2 regions of the Enterobacter chuandaensis genome follow, and region 1 is predicted to be linked to the other one. Evidence: predicted binding sites of a transcription regulator. Region 1 holds the regulator's gene; the other holds the start of a gene.

Evidence for each region. The regulator PurR, encoded in region 1, represses purine synthesis genes. The targets are predictions, from matches to a motif close to CANGCAAACGTTTGCNTG.
Region 2: purM (phosphoribosylformylglycinamidine cyclo-ligase) is a predicted target of PurR. The motif match lies at 5,162-5,179, and genes of this name have one in related genera.

Annotation. Positions count from the first base shown of each region.
Region 1 is NZ_CP097173.1:2,084,937-2,093,007, reverse strand. It holds gene MX657_RS10240 (alkene reductase) at 1-191, shown strand, start outside; gene gloA (lactoylglutathione lyase) at 292-699, shown strand; gene rnt (ribonuclease T) at 795-1,445, shown strand; gene grxD (monothiol glutaredoxin 4) at 1,490-1,837, opposite strand; gene MX657_RS10220 (C40 family peptidase) at 2,176-2,949, shown strand; gene sodB (superoxide dismutase [Fe]) at 3,072-3,653, shown strand; gene MX657_RS10210 (MFS transporter) at 3,691-4,857, opposite strand; gene MX657_RS10205 (YnhF family membrane protein) at 5,020-5,109, opposite strand; gene purR (HTH-type transcriptional repressor PurR) at 5,407-6,432, shown strand; gene punR (DNA-binding transcriptional activator PunR) at 6,450-7,361, opposite strand; gene punC (purine nucleoside transporter PunC) at 7,476-8,071, shown strand, end outside.
Region 2 is NZ_CP097173.1:3,445,189-3,453,259, reverse strand. It holds gene ppx (exopolyphosphatase) at 1-1,178, opposite strand, end outside; gene ppk1 (polyphosphate kinase 1) at 1,182-3,242, opposite strand; gene purN (phosphoribosylglycinamide formyltransferase) at 3,426-4,067, opposite strand; gene purM (phosphoribosylformylglycinamidine cyclo-ligase) at 4,064-5,101, opposite strand; gene MX657_RS16635 (6-phospho-beta-glucosidase) at 5,368-6,798, shown strand; gene upp (uracil phosphoribosyltransferase) at 7,016-7,642, shown strand; gene uraA (uracil permease) at 7,729-8,071, shown strand, end outside.

The sequences.
Region 1 (8,071 bases):
CTTACACCCCTGAGAAAGCCGAAGATCTGATTAATAAAGGACTGATCGACGCCGTGGCGTTTGGCCGCGACTATATCGCCAACCCGGATCTGGTTGCGCGTCTGCAGCAGAAAGCGGCTCTGAACCCGCAGCGTCCTGAGAGCTTCTACGGCGGCGGCGCGGAAGGCTACACCGACTATCCTTCTCTGTAATCTCGCCATTGTTCATTGATAGCGGCGACACTTCGCCGCTATACTAAAACATCGTTTCTGTTCAAAAAGATACTCTACTCCATTGGTTAATGAGGAAATTATGCGCCTACTTCACACCATGCTGCGCGTTGGCGACCTGCAACGTTCTATCGATTTCTACACTAACGTCCTGGGCATGAAGCTGCTGCGCACCAGCGAAAACCCGGAATACAAATACTCGCTGGCGTTCGTGGGTTACGGCCCGGAAGCGGACGAAGCGGTTATCGAGCTGACCTACAACTGGGGCGTGGACAGCTATGAGCTGGGCACGGCTTACGGCCATATCGCGCTGGAAGTGGACAACGCTGCCGAAGCGTGTGAACGCATTCGCAGCAACGGCGGTAACGTCACGCGCGAAGCGGGCCCGGTAAAAGGCGGCACCACCGTAATTGCGTTTGTTGAAGATCCGGACGGATATAAAATCGAGCTGATTGAAGCCAAAGACGCCGGTCGCGGTCTGGGCAACTGATCCCGCAGGGCGCAATATGCGCCCGTAGTTTTACTGCATCACCCTGCAAAATTTGCCATAATGCGCACTGCTTTTTCCCCTTGTAAGAGACCCTGATGTCCGATAACGCTCAATTTAGCGGTCTGTGCGACCGTTTTCGTGGTTTTTATCCCGTTGTCATTGATGTAGAAACAGCCGGATTTAACGCTAAAACCGATGCGCTGCTCGAAATTGCCGCCATCACGCTGAAGATGGATGAACAGGGCTGGCTTACACCGGACACCACGCTGCATTTCCACGTTGAACCTTTCGAAGGGGCAAACTTACAGCCGGAAGCGCTGGCGTTTAACGGTATCGATCCGCATAACCCGCTGCGTGGTGCAGTCAGTGAGTATGATGCGCTGCACGCCATTTTTAAAATGGTGCGTAAAGGCATGAAAGAGAGCAACTGCAGCCGCGCCATCATGGTGGCCCATAACGCCACGTTCGATCACAGCTTTACCATGGCCGCCGCCGAGCGTGCCGCGCTTAAGCGCAACCCTTTCCACCCGTTCGTGACCTTTGACACCGCCGCGCTAAGCGGCCTGGCGCTGGGACAAACGGTTTTATCCAAAGCCTGCATTACGGCGGGTATACCGTTTGACGGTACCCAGGCGCACTCTGCACTGTATGACACGGAGCGCACCGCGGAGCTGTTCTGTGAGATCGTCAACCGCTGGAAGCGTCTGGGCGGCTGGCCGCTGCCGATGGGCGAAAGTGAAGAATAAAAAAAAGCGACCTCTTCAGGTCGCTTTTTTATTAACGCAGATAATTACTCTGCGTCCGGCTCTTCCGTTTTGTACTTCGCAGCCGTTTCTTTAATCAGCTGCTGCAGTTCGCCGCGCTGATACATCTCAATCAGGATATCGCAGCCGCCCACCAGCTCGCCGTCTACCCACAGCTGTGGAAAAGTCGGCCAGTTAGCGTACTTTGGCAGCTCAGCGCGGATGTCCGGGTTCTGCAGGATATCAACGTAAGCAAAACGCTCACCACAGGCTGACAGCGCCTGAACCGCTTGCGCGGAGAAGCCGCAGCTTGGCAGCTTCGGAGAACCTTTCATATACAGCAGAATTGGGTTTTCAGCGATCTGGCGCTGGATTTTTTCAATAGTGGTGCTCATGTCTTGCTTCCTTTAACTTCTGTTACGGCAGTAGTCTGACATTGTAGCGGGTCAGGCTGGCATCGGAAAATAACATTTTCGTCACGTTTATATATTTTACCCCGACTCCACAAAAGTTGCATTGCAAATGACGTTTACCCCGTCGCCCGTCAGGGTTTTGCTTAGGGAGTGAACAATTGTGCGACAGAACGATGAATTTTTTTGCACTTGCTAACGAAACACGTTTTTAGATTGAAAAATGCTATTAACTTCTCGGGTTTTTATGGATTAGAATCGACGGGCTTTGTAAATCATACGCGGGCATTATTGATGGCCTGCAATTATCAGGGGACTGCCCAGTGGCGCGGATAAATAAAATCTCGATCACGCTCTGTGCTTTACTGTTTACATCACTCTCTTTCACGCCAGCGGCAAACGCCTCTCAGCAGGCGCGGCATTCTGCTGTGCAAAAAAGCCATCTGGTGAAAGCCACAGAGCGTAAGAAAAAGACCAGCAGCAAGAACGACAAGAAAAAAACCACCGCTCAGACGAAACAAACCGCTTCCAGCAAAACGAAAACCAAACCTTCCCGCACAGCCCGCACCGCAAAAAATAAAGCTTCGCAGACCGCCGCTAACCTCGTTACTGAAAAATGCATCGCGCGTAAAGGCCATAAAGCAAAATGCACGAAAGTGACGAAACTGGCAGACGTGCATAAAGTTCGCGTGCAGAAAGCGCAAAAAACGGCGATGAACAAGCTGATGGGACAAATTGGCAAACCTTATCGCTGGGGCGGCAGTTCACCGCGTACCGGTTTCGACTGCAGCGGCCTTGTCTATTACGCCTATAAAGATCTGGTTAAGTTCCGCATTCCACGCACCGCCAATGAGATGTACCACCTGCGCGATGCGTCACCGGTTAACCGGGGTGAGCTGGAAAATGGCGATCTGGTCTTCTTCCGCACCCAGGGTCGCGGCACGGCTGACCACGTCGGCGTCTATGTCGGCAACGGGAAATTCATTCAGTCTCCACGCAGCGGTCAGGACATTCAGATCACCTCTCTCAGTGAAGACTACTGGGTACGTCACTACGTTGGCGCGCGTCGCGTCATGACGCCAAAAACCATTCGTTGATCCCTGCCCTGCCGCACCTGCGGCAGGGTAAGTTCCTCTTTTGCATACCCTTTCAATTTGCTATCCTGTCCTTGTTGTCTGTAGGGTTATTGGCAACACAAAATACAATAAGGAGAGAAGCAATGTCGTTCGAATTACCTGCACTACCGTATGCAAAAGACGCCCTGGCACCGCACATTTCTGCGGAAACCCTGGAATATCACTACGGGAAGCATCATCAGACGTACGTCACCAACCTGAACAACCTGATCAAGGGCACCGGTTTCGAAGGCAAAACGCTGGAAGAGATCGTCCGCAGTTCAGAGGGTGGTGTCTTTAACAACGCCGCTCAGGTGTGGAACCACACCTTCTACTGGCACTGCCTGGCACCAAACGCCGGTGGCGAACCTGCCGGTGAACTGGCAACCGCCATCAACGCTGCATTTGGCAGCTTTGCGGAGTTTAAAGCGAAGTTTACCGATGCAGCCGTCAAGAACTTCGGTTCTGGCTGGACGTGGCTGGTCAAAGAGGCAGATGGCAAACTGGCTATCGTATCCACCTCTAACGCAGGCACCCCGCTGACCACCAGCGCTACGCCGCTGATGACCGTGGACGTATGGGAACACGCTTACTACATTGATTACCGCAACGCGCGCCCGAACTACCTGGAGCACTTCTGGGCACTGGTAAACTGGGAGTTTGTGGCGAAGAATTTCGCCGCGTAAGAGACACGCAGAAGGGTTCGCCCTTCTGCGTTTTTGCTTATTCAGCCGTGCAAACCGCTTCTGGCTGTTTACGACCGGACATCATCACCAGCAGCAGGCCGAGCGCGGCAATAATCGCCCCCATCACCGGCACAAAACTGTATCCCAGACCACCTGAAATCACGGCTCCCCCGGCGGCAGCGCCCAACGCATTGCCGAGATTGAACGCCCCGATATTCACGGAAGACGAGAGCCCAGGCGCCTCATGGGCGACGCGCATCACACGCATCTGCAGCGGTGGAACCACGGCGAAGGTAGCTGCGCCCCAGACGACCATCGCAATCGCCGCGCCGAATTCATTACGCGCCAGCCACGGAATCGCAATCATGATGACAATCAGCAGGGTTAAAAAGCCTTTCAGCGTCCCGCTCACGGAACGGTCGGCAAATTTCCCGCCGAGATAGTTGCCAATCGAGAAGCCGACGCCAATCAGCACCAGCATCGCGGTAACGAAGAGAGGCGTTGCGTGGGTGATATCGTGCAGCACCGGTGAAATATAGGTGTAGAGGGTAAACATCGCCCCTGCCCCCAGCACCGTGGTGAGCAGCGCGGAGAGCACCTGCGGACGCATCAGGACCGCCAGCTCTTTACGCACTTCCGGACGTTCGCCGGCGCTGCCTTTCGGCAGAGAGAAGAACAACGCCACCATCGCAACCACGCCCAGCCCGGCTGTCGCCAGGAAGGACATCCGCCAGCCAATCGCTTCGCCCAGCCAGGTGGCCGCCGGTACGCCGCCGATGTTGGCAATCGTCAGCCCCATAAACATGGTCGCCACGGCGCTTGCCTGCTTGTGTTTTGGCACCACGCTTGCGGCCACGACCGACCCCAGCCCGAAGAACGCGCCGTGGTTAAGGCTGGTCAGAATGCGCGACAGCATCAGGGTGGTGTAGTCCGGCGAAATGGCCGAAAGCACGTTGCCCAGGGTAAAAATCGCCATCAGGAAAATCAGCGCATTGCGGCGCGCGCGGTGCGAAAGCAGAAGCGTCATCAGCGGCGCGCCCACCATCACGCCGATGGCGTAGGCGCTGATTAACATCCCGGCGGCCGGGATCGAGACGTCCACGCCCCGGGCGATAACAGGCAGTAACCCCATCGGGGAGAATTCAGTGGTGCCAATCCCAAAAGCGCCAATCGCCAGGGCCAGCAGGGGAAAATTGATTTTCATGCGTCAACTCCGGATGCCGTGTCATGTGGTGACACAGAACAAAGAAGCGGAAAGCATGACATCAATCACAAAAAATGAGAAGTTAACAAAATGGCAAAAGATTTTTGCCAGAGAAGTAACAATCAGGCGATCGGGAGGGAGAAGGCTCTCCCCCCGCGTAAATCAGTGCAGCGCAGCCGTCAGGCCAGCCGCGACAATCAGAGCCAGCACAATAACGGTGGTGAACAGCGAAAACTTCAGATCGGAACTCATCAATTTTTTTCCTTTTAATCCCCCCACGAAAAGTGAGCTTGCTCATTTTTGCATAGTTTAGCTCAAAAATCTTCCTGGATTTAAGCTGATAAACACTTTAGCTCTTCCCCTTTTCATCAAGATAGGCCAAAATTCCACGCTAAATTTATTAGCGTACCGGCCATTGACCCCCTCCTGACGTCCCGTGTCGTTTTCCTGGCGTACCGCAATCCAAAATTGCGCGATAAGGGTGAGAGAAGGCAAACGTTTACCTTCAAGTTTTTCAGGAGTTTAGGATATGGTCTGGAGTGACATTTAATGGCAACAATTAAAGACGTAGCAAAACGCGCAAACGTTTCCACTACAACCGTATCACATGTAATTAACAAAACCCGCTTTGTGGCGGAAGAGACGCGCAACGCCGTCTGGGCAGCGATCAAAGAACTGCACTACTCACCGAGTGCGGTTGCGCGTAGCCTCAAGGTTAATCACACCAAGTCTATTGGTCTGCTGGCGACCAGCAGCGAAGCGGCCTATTTTGCCGAGATCATTGAAGCGGTAGAGAAAAACTGCTTCCAGAAAGGCTATACCCTGATTCTGGGCAACGCGTGGAACAGCATTGAAAAACAGCGTGCCTATCTATCGATGATGGCGCAAAAGCGCGTGGATGGCCTGCTGGTAATGTGCTCCGAGTACCCGGAATCCGTGCTGTTGATGCTGGAAGAGTATCGCCATATCCCTATGGTGGTGATGGACTGGGGCGAAGCGCGCGCCGACTTCACCGACTCCGTCATCGATAACGCCTTCGAAGGCGGTTACATGGCGGGCCGTTATCTGATCGAACGCGGCCACCGCGAGATTGGCGTGATCCCGGGTCCGCTGGAACGCAACACCGGCGCGGGCCGCCTGGCCGGCTTTATGAAAGCGATGGAAGAAGCGCTGATTACCGTGCCGGAAAACTGGATCGTGCAGGGTGACTTCGAGCCGGAATCAGGCTACCGCGCGATGCAGCAGATCGTCTCCCAGCAGCACCGCCCGACCGCCGTTTTCTGCGGGGGCGACATCATGGCCATGGGTGCACTCTGCGCCGCCGACGAGCTTGGCCTGCGCGTCCCGCAGGACATCTCCGTGATCGGCTATGACAACGTGCGCAACGCGCGCTTCTTCACGCCAGCGCTGACCACCATTCACCAGCCGAAAGATTCGCTGGGTGAAACGGCCTTCAATATGCTGCTGGACAGGATCGTCAACAAGCGTGAAGAGTCGCAGTCCATTGAAGTTCACCCTCGCCTCATCGAACGCCGTTCCGTTGCGGATGGCCCGTTCCGCGACTATCGTCGTTAATCTCATTGCGGAGCCAGTCAGTCTGGCTCCCGCAGCCACTCCCGGTTAAGCGTTTCGCTGTCACCCAGATAATCCAGCAGCCAGGCCATGGCGGGCGAGACATCATTTTGTTGCCAGGTGAGACAGCAGGCCGCATCCGGGAACGGGTTCTCCAGCGTTAGCTCTACCCACTCTCCGGTGTCGATTCGCGGACGCGCAAAATGGGCGGGCACCATGCCTACGCAGAGTCCGGCACTGAGGCACGTCGCCGACGATCCCCAGTCAGGGGCGACAACCCGCCGCTGGTTGTCCAGCAGCCAGGTAATTCGCTTCGGCAGTGAACGGGAGGTATCCTCCAGCACCAGCGACGGCCAGCTGCGCAGCGTATCGTCGCTCAGCGGCCCTTCCGTCGCCGCCAGGGGATGATCGCTCGCCACCACGCATTTCCAGCTCAGCATCCCCATATCGCGAAAGGCGTAACGTCCCCCGACGGGGATCGCCTGGGTCGCGCCAATCGCCATCTCTACCCTGCCGTCCGCCAGCGCATCCCAGACGCCGTTGAACACCTCCTGCGAGACCCGCAGCTCGACGTCAGAAAAATGCCGATAAAAATCGACAATCATCTGCCGGGTGCGCTCGGGCTTAACGATGTTATCCACCGCAATGGAAAGGTGTCCCCGCCAGCCGTTCGCGATCTGCTGACACTGCTCGCGGGTGATCTGCATTTTTTTGATAACAGAACGCCCTTCCTTTAAAAACCACGCGCCTGCGGGCGTTAATTCCACATCACGATGCCGCCGTTCAAACAGCGGAACCGCCAGCCATTCTTCAAGCTGACGTACCGTATAGCTGATAGCCGAAGGGACGCGGTGCAACTCCTGCGCCGCAGCGCTAAAGCTGCCGTTACGCGCGACAGCATCGACCACTTCAAGAGAATAATCTGACCACATTTTCTGCCTGCAAAAAATTTGAATTCACCCGCCAAATATTAGCGTTTCACAAGCGGCTTTGCACTCCCTACACTCAGCGCCAATGTATACCTGCCTCCTCAGGAGAATAAAACAGTGCAACCCAGGAAAGGTTTTTTAGTCTGGCTCGGCGGCTTAAGCGTGCTGGGCTTTTTGGCCACCGATATGTACCTGCCAGCCTTCGCCGCCATGCAGGAAGATTTGCAAACCCCTGCTGCCGCCATCAGCGCCAGCTTGAGTTTGTTCCTCGCCGGTTTTGCTTTCGCACAGCTGCTCTGGGGACCGCTCTCGGATCGCTTTGGTCGTAAACCGGTATTGCTGCTGGGGCTGGCTATTTTTGCCGTTGGCTGTCTGGGAATGTTATGGGTACGCGATGCCACCTGGCTGCTGGTGCTGCGGTTTGTTCAGGCGGTCGGCGTCTGTGCCGCTGCCGTGACCTGGCAGGCGCTGGTCACCGACTACTACCCGGCGAACCGCACAAACCGTATTTTCGCCACCATTATGCCGCTGGTGGGTCTCTCTCCTGCCCTCGCCCCGCTGCTGGGCAGCTGGATCCTCGCGCACTTTGACTGGCAGGCTATCTTTGCCACGCTGTTTGCCATCACGCTGGTGCTGATGCTGCCTGCGTTCGCCCTCAAGCCAGCGCATAAAAAAGAGGCGCATGCTGACGCGAAGCCGATTACCTTTACCTC
Region 2 (8,071 bases), 1.4 Mb from region 1:
TCGCTGTTTTGCAAAATATAGGCGGAATGGCGGTGCATGCCGCTGTGGTTGATGTTCAGCCCCACCTCGTGCAGCATCGCGGCCCACTTCAACAGCGCGGCAAGCTGCGGGTGCGCGAGCTTAGGATTTTGCTCCTCCCACTGCTCGTACATCTGCACTGTGGTTTCCAGCACGCGCTTCGCCTGTTCGCGGTCGATGTTGTACTGGTTGGCCAGGCTCTGCGCGGTGCGGCTGCGAATATCCTGATGGCGGAAGCGGCCTTCCATCTCATACAGCACGCCCTCACGCAGCGCGCCATCGGAAAGGCGCAACTCTTTGATCGCCAGCGCGTCAAACACGCCGCAGAGGATCGCCAGCCCCGGCACGAAGACCGCCTTACGCTCGTCGGAAAGCCCCGGCAGGCTTAAGGCGTCAAAACTTTTATGCTTCAGCACTTCTTCGGTCAGCAGGGTCAGGCGTTCAGGCGTGATAAAACCGTCTTTTTCACCCATCGCCAGCAGCACTTCATGCGCCGCCTTGATGGTGCCCGACGCGCCCAGCGCCACGTTCCAGCCCTGAATACGGTACTGCCAGGCCAGATTTTCCAGCTTCTGGACAGCCGCCATTTTCGCCCGCTGGAAGTTTTCGCGGGTGATGGTGCCGCCCGGGAAATACATCTGCGCGAAGCTGACGCAGCCCATACGACGGCTTTCCACCAGGCGCGGCTCAAAGTCTTCGCCGATCACCAGTTCCGTTGAGCCACCGCCAATATCGATAACCAGCTTGCGCCCTTTTTCCGGTTGGGTGTGCTCAACACCCATGAAAATCAAACGCGCTTCCTCGTTACCGGAGATGATCTCAATCGGGTAGGGGATCACTTTTTCGGCCCGCTTGAGGAACTCCGGCGCGTTCAGCGCCTGGCGCAGCGTGTGGGTGCCCACGATGCACACGCTGGAGGGCGAGAAGCCCTGCAGGCGTTCAGCAAACAGCGACAGGCAGTTTAACCCGCGCTCCATCGCCTCTTCGCTGAGCATGCTGCGTTCATCAAGCCCATCCGCCAGGTGGACGCGCTGCTTCAGACGACCGATGATCTGCAGCGCGCCATCCACCTCACGGGCGATGACCATGTGGAAACTGTTTGAGCCTAGATCGACCGCGGCGAATTCCTGCGGACGTGGGGTCTTATCATTTATCGGCATAGGTTAATCAGGTTGCTCGAGTGATTTGATATAGTCGTAAATCGCCAGTTGCGACCGCACTTTACGACGGTTGCCGCGCGGTACATAGCGGTTACTGAGTTCTTTGTCGATATAGCGAGCTTTCACCGTATCGCTGAACAGGATCTCGATAATGTCGAGGATACGCTGTTTCAGACGCGGATCCAGCAGCGGCGCTGCGACTTCAATTCGGTAGTCAATATTGCGCGTCATCCAGTCTGCCGAGGAGAGATAGACCTGTTTATCGCCAGCATTATCGAAAATATAGACCCGATCGTGTTCCAGGTAGCGGTCAACAATGCTGATGACGCGAATATTGTCGCTGATGCCTTCCAGTTCCGGAATGAGCGAGCACATGCCGCGGATCAACAGGTTAACCGGCACGCCGGAGCTGGACGCCGCGTACAGCCTGTCCACCAGCCCTTTGTCGACCAGATTGTTGAGCTTCAGCGTGATGCCGGACGATAGCCCTTTCTGGGCATTGGCAATCTCTTTGTCGATCATATCGTACAGCAGGCGGCGCGAGTTCTGCGGCGAGACCAGCAGATAGTCGAAGCTCACCGGACGGTACGGGTTTTCGATAAAGTTAAAGACCCGGCGCACCTCGTTGGTGATGCGGGCGTCAGCGGTTAAGAGCGAGTAATCGGTGTAAATCCGCGCGGTTTTTTCGTTAAAGTTCCCGGTACCAATGTGGGCATAGCGCACCACGTCATCGCCCTCTTTACGGGAGATCAGGAACAGCTTGGCGTGAATTTTCAGCCCCGGCGCGGAGAAGATCACGTGCACGCCCGCTTCCGTCAGACGGCGCGCCCAGTGAATGTTGGCCTCTTCGTCGAAGCGCGCCTGCAGCTCAACCACCACGGTGACTTTTTTGCCGTTGTGCGCGGCATGGATCATCGCATCGATGATGCGGGAATCTTTCGCCACGCGGTAGATGTTGATTTTGATCGCCAGCACGTTCGGGTCGAACGAGGCCTGACGCAGCAGTTCCAGCACGTGTTCAAAGGTGTGGTAGGGGTAGTAGAGCAGCACGTCGCGCTCGCGGATGGCGTCGAATCCGTTGCGGAACTTGTCGAACCAGATATGACGCAGACGCGGCAGCGGCTTGTTCACCAGATTGGCTTTGCCGACGTTCGGGAAGCCAATAAAGTCTTTAAAGTTGTGATAACGGCCACCCGGCACGATGGAGTCATAGCGCGAAATGGTCAGCTTCTCGCGCAGCATCTCCACCATGGCGTCCGGCATGTCGCGCTGATAGACAAAGCGCACCGGCTCGGCCGTCAGGCGCTGTTTCAGGCTGGAGGACATCAGCTCCATCAGGCTGGCTTCCATCTCGTGCACCAGGTCATATTCGGCGTCACGGGTCATCTTCATCGAGTAGGCGTTTAACGCATCGTAATCGAAGAAGCCTTTGAAGATATCGTCCAGACAGTAGCGCAGGATGTTATCCAGCAGGATCATCGGCTTGCGTCTGCGCGGGGTTTCCGGCGGCAGGTTCACAAAACGCGGCACCTTGTCGGACGGGATCTCCAGCAGCGCGTAACGGATGGATTCACCGCGAATAATTTCCACCGCCAGATAGGTGTAGTCATCCTTCAGGAACTGTACCAGATCGGTTTCGCGGTTGATGAGAATCGGGGTAATGTGCTGGCGCAGGTACTGTTTAAAGTAGTGGCGCAGCCAGTTTTGTTGGTTAACGGAAAGCTGACGTTCGTTAATCAGGAAGATTTGATTGCGCGCCATCTCCAGCAGCAGTTCGTTATACAGGCCGTCAAATTCCTGATCGGCTTTCAACACGCGGGACTGGATTTTGCCCAGCAGATGCCGCGAGTGAGAGTTTAAGCCCTGTTCTTCGCTGATGATGATCCGTCTTTTCAGCTCGGCAAAGCGAACCTTGTAGAACTCATCCAGGTTGTTGGAATAAATGCCTAAAAAACGCATGCGTTCGATCAGCGGGTTACTTTTGTCTGCCGCTTCCTGGAGTACACGTTCGTTAAATGCTAACCAGCTTAGCTCTTTCTCGATATATAACTTTTCCTGACCCATTACAGCTCACACTCCAGTTCAATCACAGGACGTGGTAAATCCGTCTCGTCCTTATTATGGCGAGCATTTCCACGATATGTCCAACAGTGCCAGAAAAGTATGACAGTTATTTTTTTTGTTGGGGAATTTAGCAGGTTGGGGGAGGGAATATCGGGTAAGCGCAGCGCCACCCGATATAGCAAACTACTCTTCGGCAGCATAACCCTGCGGGGGTAACTTCACACCGTCCAGCCAGGCTGCACCGTCGCGCATCGCCAGACGCCCGTCAACAAACCAACTTACCACCAGCGGGTAAATGGCGTGTTCCTGGGTCTGCACGCGTTCGGTCACGTCGTCTTCGTTGTCGCCGTCAAAGACCGGCACTTTCGCCTGCAGGATCACCGGACCACCGTCCAGCTCGTCGGTCACGAAGTGGACAGAGGTACCGTGCTCCTCGTCGCCGTTTTCCAGCACCTGACGATGGGTATGCAGGCCGGGATATTTTGGCAGCAGAGAAGGGTGAATATTCAGCAGTCGACCGGCGTAGTGTTCGACGAAGGCCGGGCTGAGGATTCGCATATAGCCCGCCAGCACCACCACGTCCGGCGCGTAGGCGTCAATCTCCTGCACCAGCTCGCGGTCAAAGGCCTCACGCCCGGCGAACTGGCTGGCTTCCAGCGCGTGCGCCGGAATGTTCGCTTCCCGCGCGCGCTCAAGGCCGAACGCGTCGGCCTTGTTGCTGAAAACTGCCCGAATGGTGCCATTAATTTTCTTCTGTTTGCAGGCGTCTATGATGGCCTGCAAATTGCTTCCGTTGCCGGAAATGAGCACCACGATGTTTTTCATTCAATGACCACACGCTGTTCGGAGTCGGAAGCTTTAATCGTACCGATTTTCCACGCGTTTTCACCTTTCTCGGTCAGCAGTTTAACCGCTTTATCCGCTTCGCTTGCCGGCAGGGCGATAACCATGCCCACGCCGCAGTTAAAGGTGCGGTACATTTCGTGAGAGCTCACGTTGCCTGCGGTCTGCAGCCAGTTGAAGACGGCTGGCCACTGCCATGAGGATTCGTCGATCACCGCCTGGGTGTTGTCCGGCAGAACGCGCGGAATGTTTTCCCAGAAGCCGCCGCCGGTCAGGTGAGCGATAGCGTGAACGTCAACGTTCTCGATCAACTCCAGCACGTTTTTCACGTAGATGCGGGTTGGGGCCAGCAGGTGGTCGGCCAGCGGCTTGCCGTCCAGCTCGGTGGTCAGCGGGTCACAGCCGCTCACGTCGAGGATTTTACGCACCAGAGAGTAGCCGTTAGAGTGCGGGCCGCTGGAGGCCAGGGCGATCAGCACATCGCCATCGGCCACTTTGCTGCCGTCGATAATTTCTGATTTTTCTACTACGCCGACGCAGAAGCCCGCGACGTCATAATCTTCGCCGTGGTACATGCCCGGCATTTCCGCGGTTTCGCCGCCCACCAGCGCACAGCCGGACTGCAGACAGCCTTCGGCGATACCGTTAATGACGCTGGCTGCGGTATCCACATCCAGTTTGCCGGTCGCGTAGTAATCGAGGAAGAACAGCGGCTCTGCGCCCTGAACCACCAGGTCATTCACACACATCGCGACCAGGTCGATACCGATCGTGTCGTGACGTTTTAAATCCATCGCCAGGCGCAGCTTGGTGCCTACACCGTCAGTACCCGAGACCAGAACAGGTTCACGATATTTTTGCGGCAGCGCGCACAGTGCGCCGAAGCCACCCAGACCACCCATCACTTCCGGGCGGCGGGTTTTCTTCACCACACCTTTGATTCGGTCAACCAGCGCATTACCTGCGTCAATATCAACACCGGCATCTTTGTAGCTGAGAGAAGTTTTGTTGGTCACGGCTTAAATCCCCACGCGATTGCATAGCTAGTAAGAAAAATCGGCGCAATTCTAACAGTCCAGGCAAACGTTTGCGAGCCTATTCTCGGCGCGGGGATCTTTTTTTCTTCGGGATCTGTAAATGCAGCCAAACTTGACTCCGTTCACGAAAATGAAACCGGTTTCGGTGATCTGCTTGCAACGAATATCCTCTTTGCACATCATCGAACTGAAACCGGTTTCTGTAATTGTTTTTGCAGAAAATAACGCAGAATGAGGGAAAGCGAATGTCAGGATTCAAAGCAGGTTTTCTGTGGGGTGGCGCCGTTGCGGCACACCAGCTTGAGGGCGGCTGGAAAGAGGGTGGCAAGGGTGTGAGCGTGGCCGATGTCATGACCGCGGGCGCGCACGGCGTGCCGCGTGAAATCACTAACGGCGTGCTGGAGGGGAAAAATTACCCTAACCATGAGGCCATCGACTTCTACCACCGCTATAAAGAAGACATCAAACTCTTTGCCGAGATGGGGTTCAAATGCTTCCGTACCTCCATCGCCTGGACGCGTATCTTCCCGCAAGGCGACGAGCTTGAGCCGAACGAGGCGGGCCTGAAATTCTATGACGATCTGTTCGACGAATGTCTGAAGTACGGTATCGAACCGGTTATTACGCTTTCCCACTTTGAGATGCCGTTCCACCTGGTCACGGAATACGGCGGCTGGCGCAACCGTAAGCTGATCGACTTCTTTGTGCGCTTTGCGAAGGTCGTTTTTGAGCGCTACCAGCATAAAGTGAAGTACTGGATGACCTTTAACGAGATCAACAACCAGGCCAACTTCCACGAAGACTTTGCGCCGTTTACCAACTCCGGGTTGAAGTACGCGCCGGGTGAAGACCGCGAGCCGGTGATGTTCCAGGCGGCGCACTACGAGCTGGTGGCCAGCGCCCTGGCGGTGAAGGCGGGGCGTGAGATTAACCCGTCGCTGCAGATCGGCTGCATGATTGCCATGTGTCCTATCTACCCGCTGACCTGCGCGCCGGACGACATGATGATGGCGATGAATGCTATGCACCGTCGCTACTGGTTTACCGACGTGCACGTGCGCGGCAAATATCCGCAGCATCTGCTCAACTACTTCGAGCGTCGCGGCTTCGCGCTGGATATCACCGAAGAAGATAAAGCCGCGCTGAAGCAGGGCTGCGTGGATTACATCGGCTTCAGCTACTATATGTCTTTCGCCACCAAAGCGACGGCGGACAACCCGCAGTTGGATTACGACGAGAGCAAGAGCCTGGTCTCCAACCCTTACGTGCAGAAATCCGACTGGGGCTGGCAGATTGATCCGGTCGGGCTGCGCTACTCCCTGAACTGGTTCTGGGATCACTATCAGCTGCCGCTGTTTATTGTGGAAAACGGTTTTGGCGCGATTGACGTGCAGGAGAGCGACGGCACGGTGAATGACCAGTACCGCATCGACTACCTTTCCGCGCACATCCGCGAAATGAAAAAAGCGGTGGTGGAAGACGGCGTGGATTTGATGGGTTACACCCCGTGGGGCTGTATCGACCTGGTGTCTGCCGGAACCGGCGAAATGAAAAAACGCTACGGCTTTATCTTTGTGGATAAAGACAACGAAGGAAACGGCACCCTGAACCGCAGCAAGAAGAAATCGTTCGACTGGTATAAGCAGGTGATTGCGAGCAACGGCGACAACCTCTAATTGTCGGGTGGCGCTAACGCTTACCCGACCTACACTACACGTAGGCCCGCGTAAGCGCAGCGCCACCGGGCAAGACCCCGCACCCAAGCCGGAGCCCAGCCTCCGGCTTTTTTGTTTTTGATTGATGTACGTCAAGCAAGATGGGTATGGCCTAATCCGAAAAAAGCGGTATAATCCCGCGATTTTTTTGCGGATGCCACCTCAGAGGAGAAAGAGAATGAAGATTGTGGAAGTGAAACACCCACTCGTTAAACACAAGTTGGGCCTGATGCGTGAGCATGACATCAGCACGAAGCGTTTTCGCGAACTGGCTTCTGAAGTGGGCAGCCTGCTGACCTACGAAGCGACCTCTGATCTGGAAACAGAAAAAGTGACCATCGAAGGCTGGAACGGCCCGGTGCAGGTTGAGCAGATCAAAGGTAAGAAAATTACCGTGGTGCCAATCCTGCGCGCCGGTCTCGGTATGATGGAAGGCGTGCTGGAGCACGTGCCAAGCGCGCGCATCAGCGTGGTGGGTATCTACCGTAATGAAGAGACGCTGGAGCCGGTGCCTTACTTCCAGAAGCTGGTCTCTAACATCGACGAGCGTATGGCGCTGGTGGTTGACCCGATGCTGGCAACCGGCGGTTCTATGATCGCCACCATCGACCTGCTGAAAAAAGCGGGCTGCAGCAGCATTAAGGTGCTGGTTCTGGTTGCTGCTCCGGAAGGGATCGCGGCGCTGGAAAAAGCGCACCCGGACGTTGAGCTGTATACCGCCTCTATCGACCAGGGGCTGAACGAGCACGGGTACATCATCCCGGGGCTCGGTGATGCCGGCGATAAGATCTTTGGTACGAAATAATCGAATAACGATAACTAAGCCGACTTTGATAGTCGGCTTTTTTTTGAATAAAACACACATAACTAACCATCTCAGAGGAAAACACTATGACGCGCCGTGCTATCGGGGTGAGTGAAAGACCGCCGCTTTTACAGACTATCCCGCTTAGTTTGCAGCACCTGTTCGCCATGTTTGGCGCAACCGTGCTGGTGCCAATCCTGTTCCACATTAACCCGGCTACCGTGCTGCTGTTCAACGGCATCGGTACGCTGCTGTACCTCTTTATCTGTAAAGGCAAAATCCCGGCGTATCTTGGATCGAGCTTTGCCTTTATCTCGCCGGTGTTATTGTTGCTGCCGCTGGGTTATGAGGTCGCATTGGGCGGCTTTATCATGTGTGGCGTGCTGTTCTGCCTGGTTTCCTTCATCGTGAAGAAAGCCGGTACCGGCT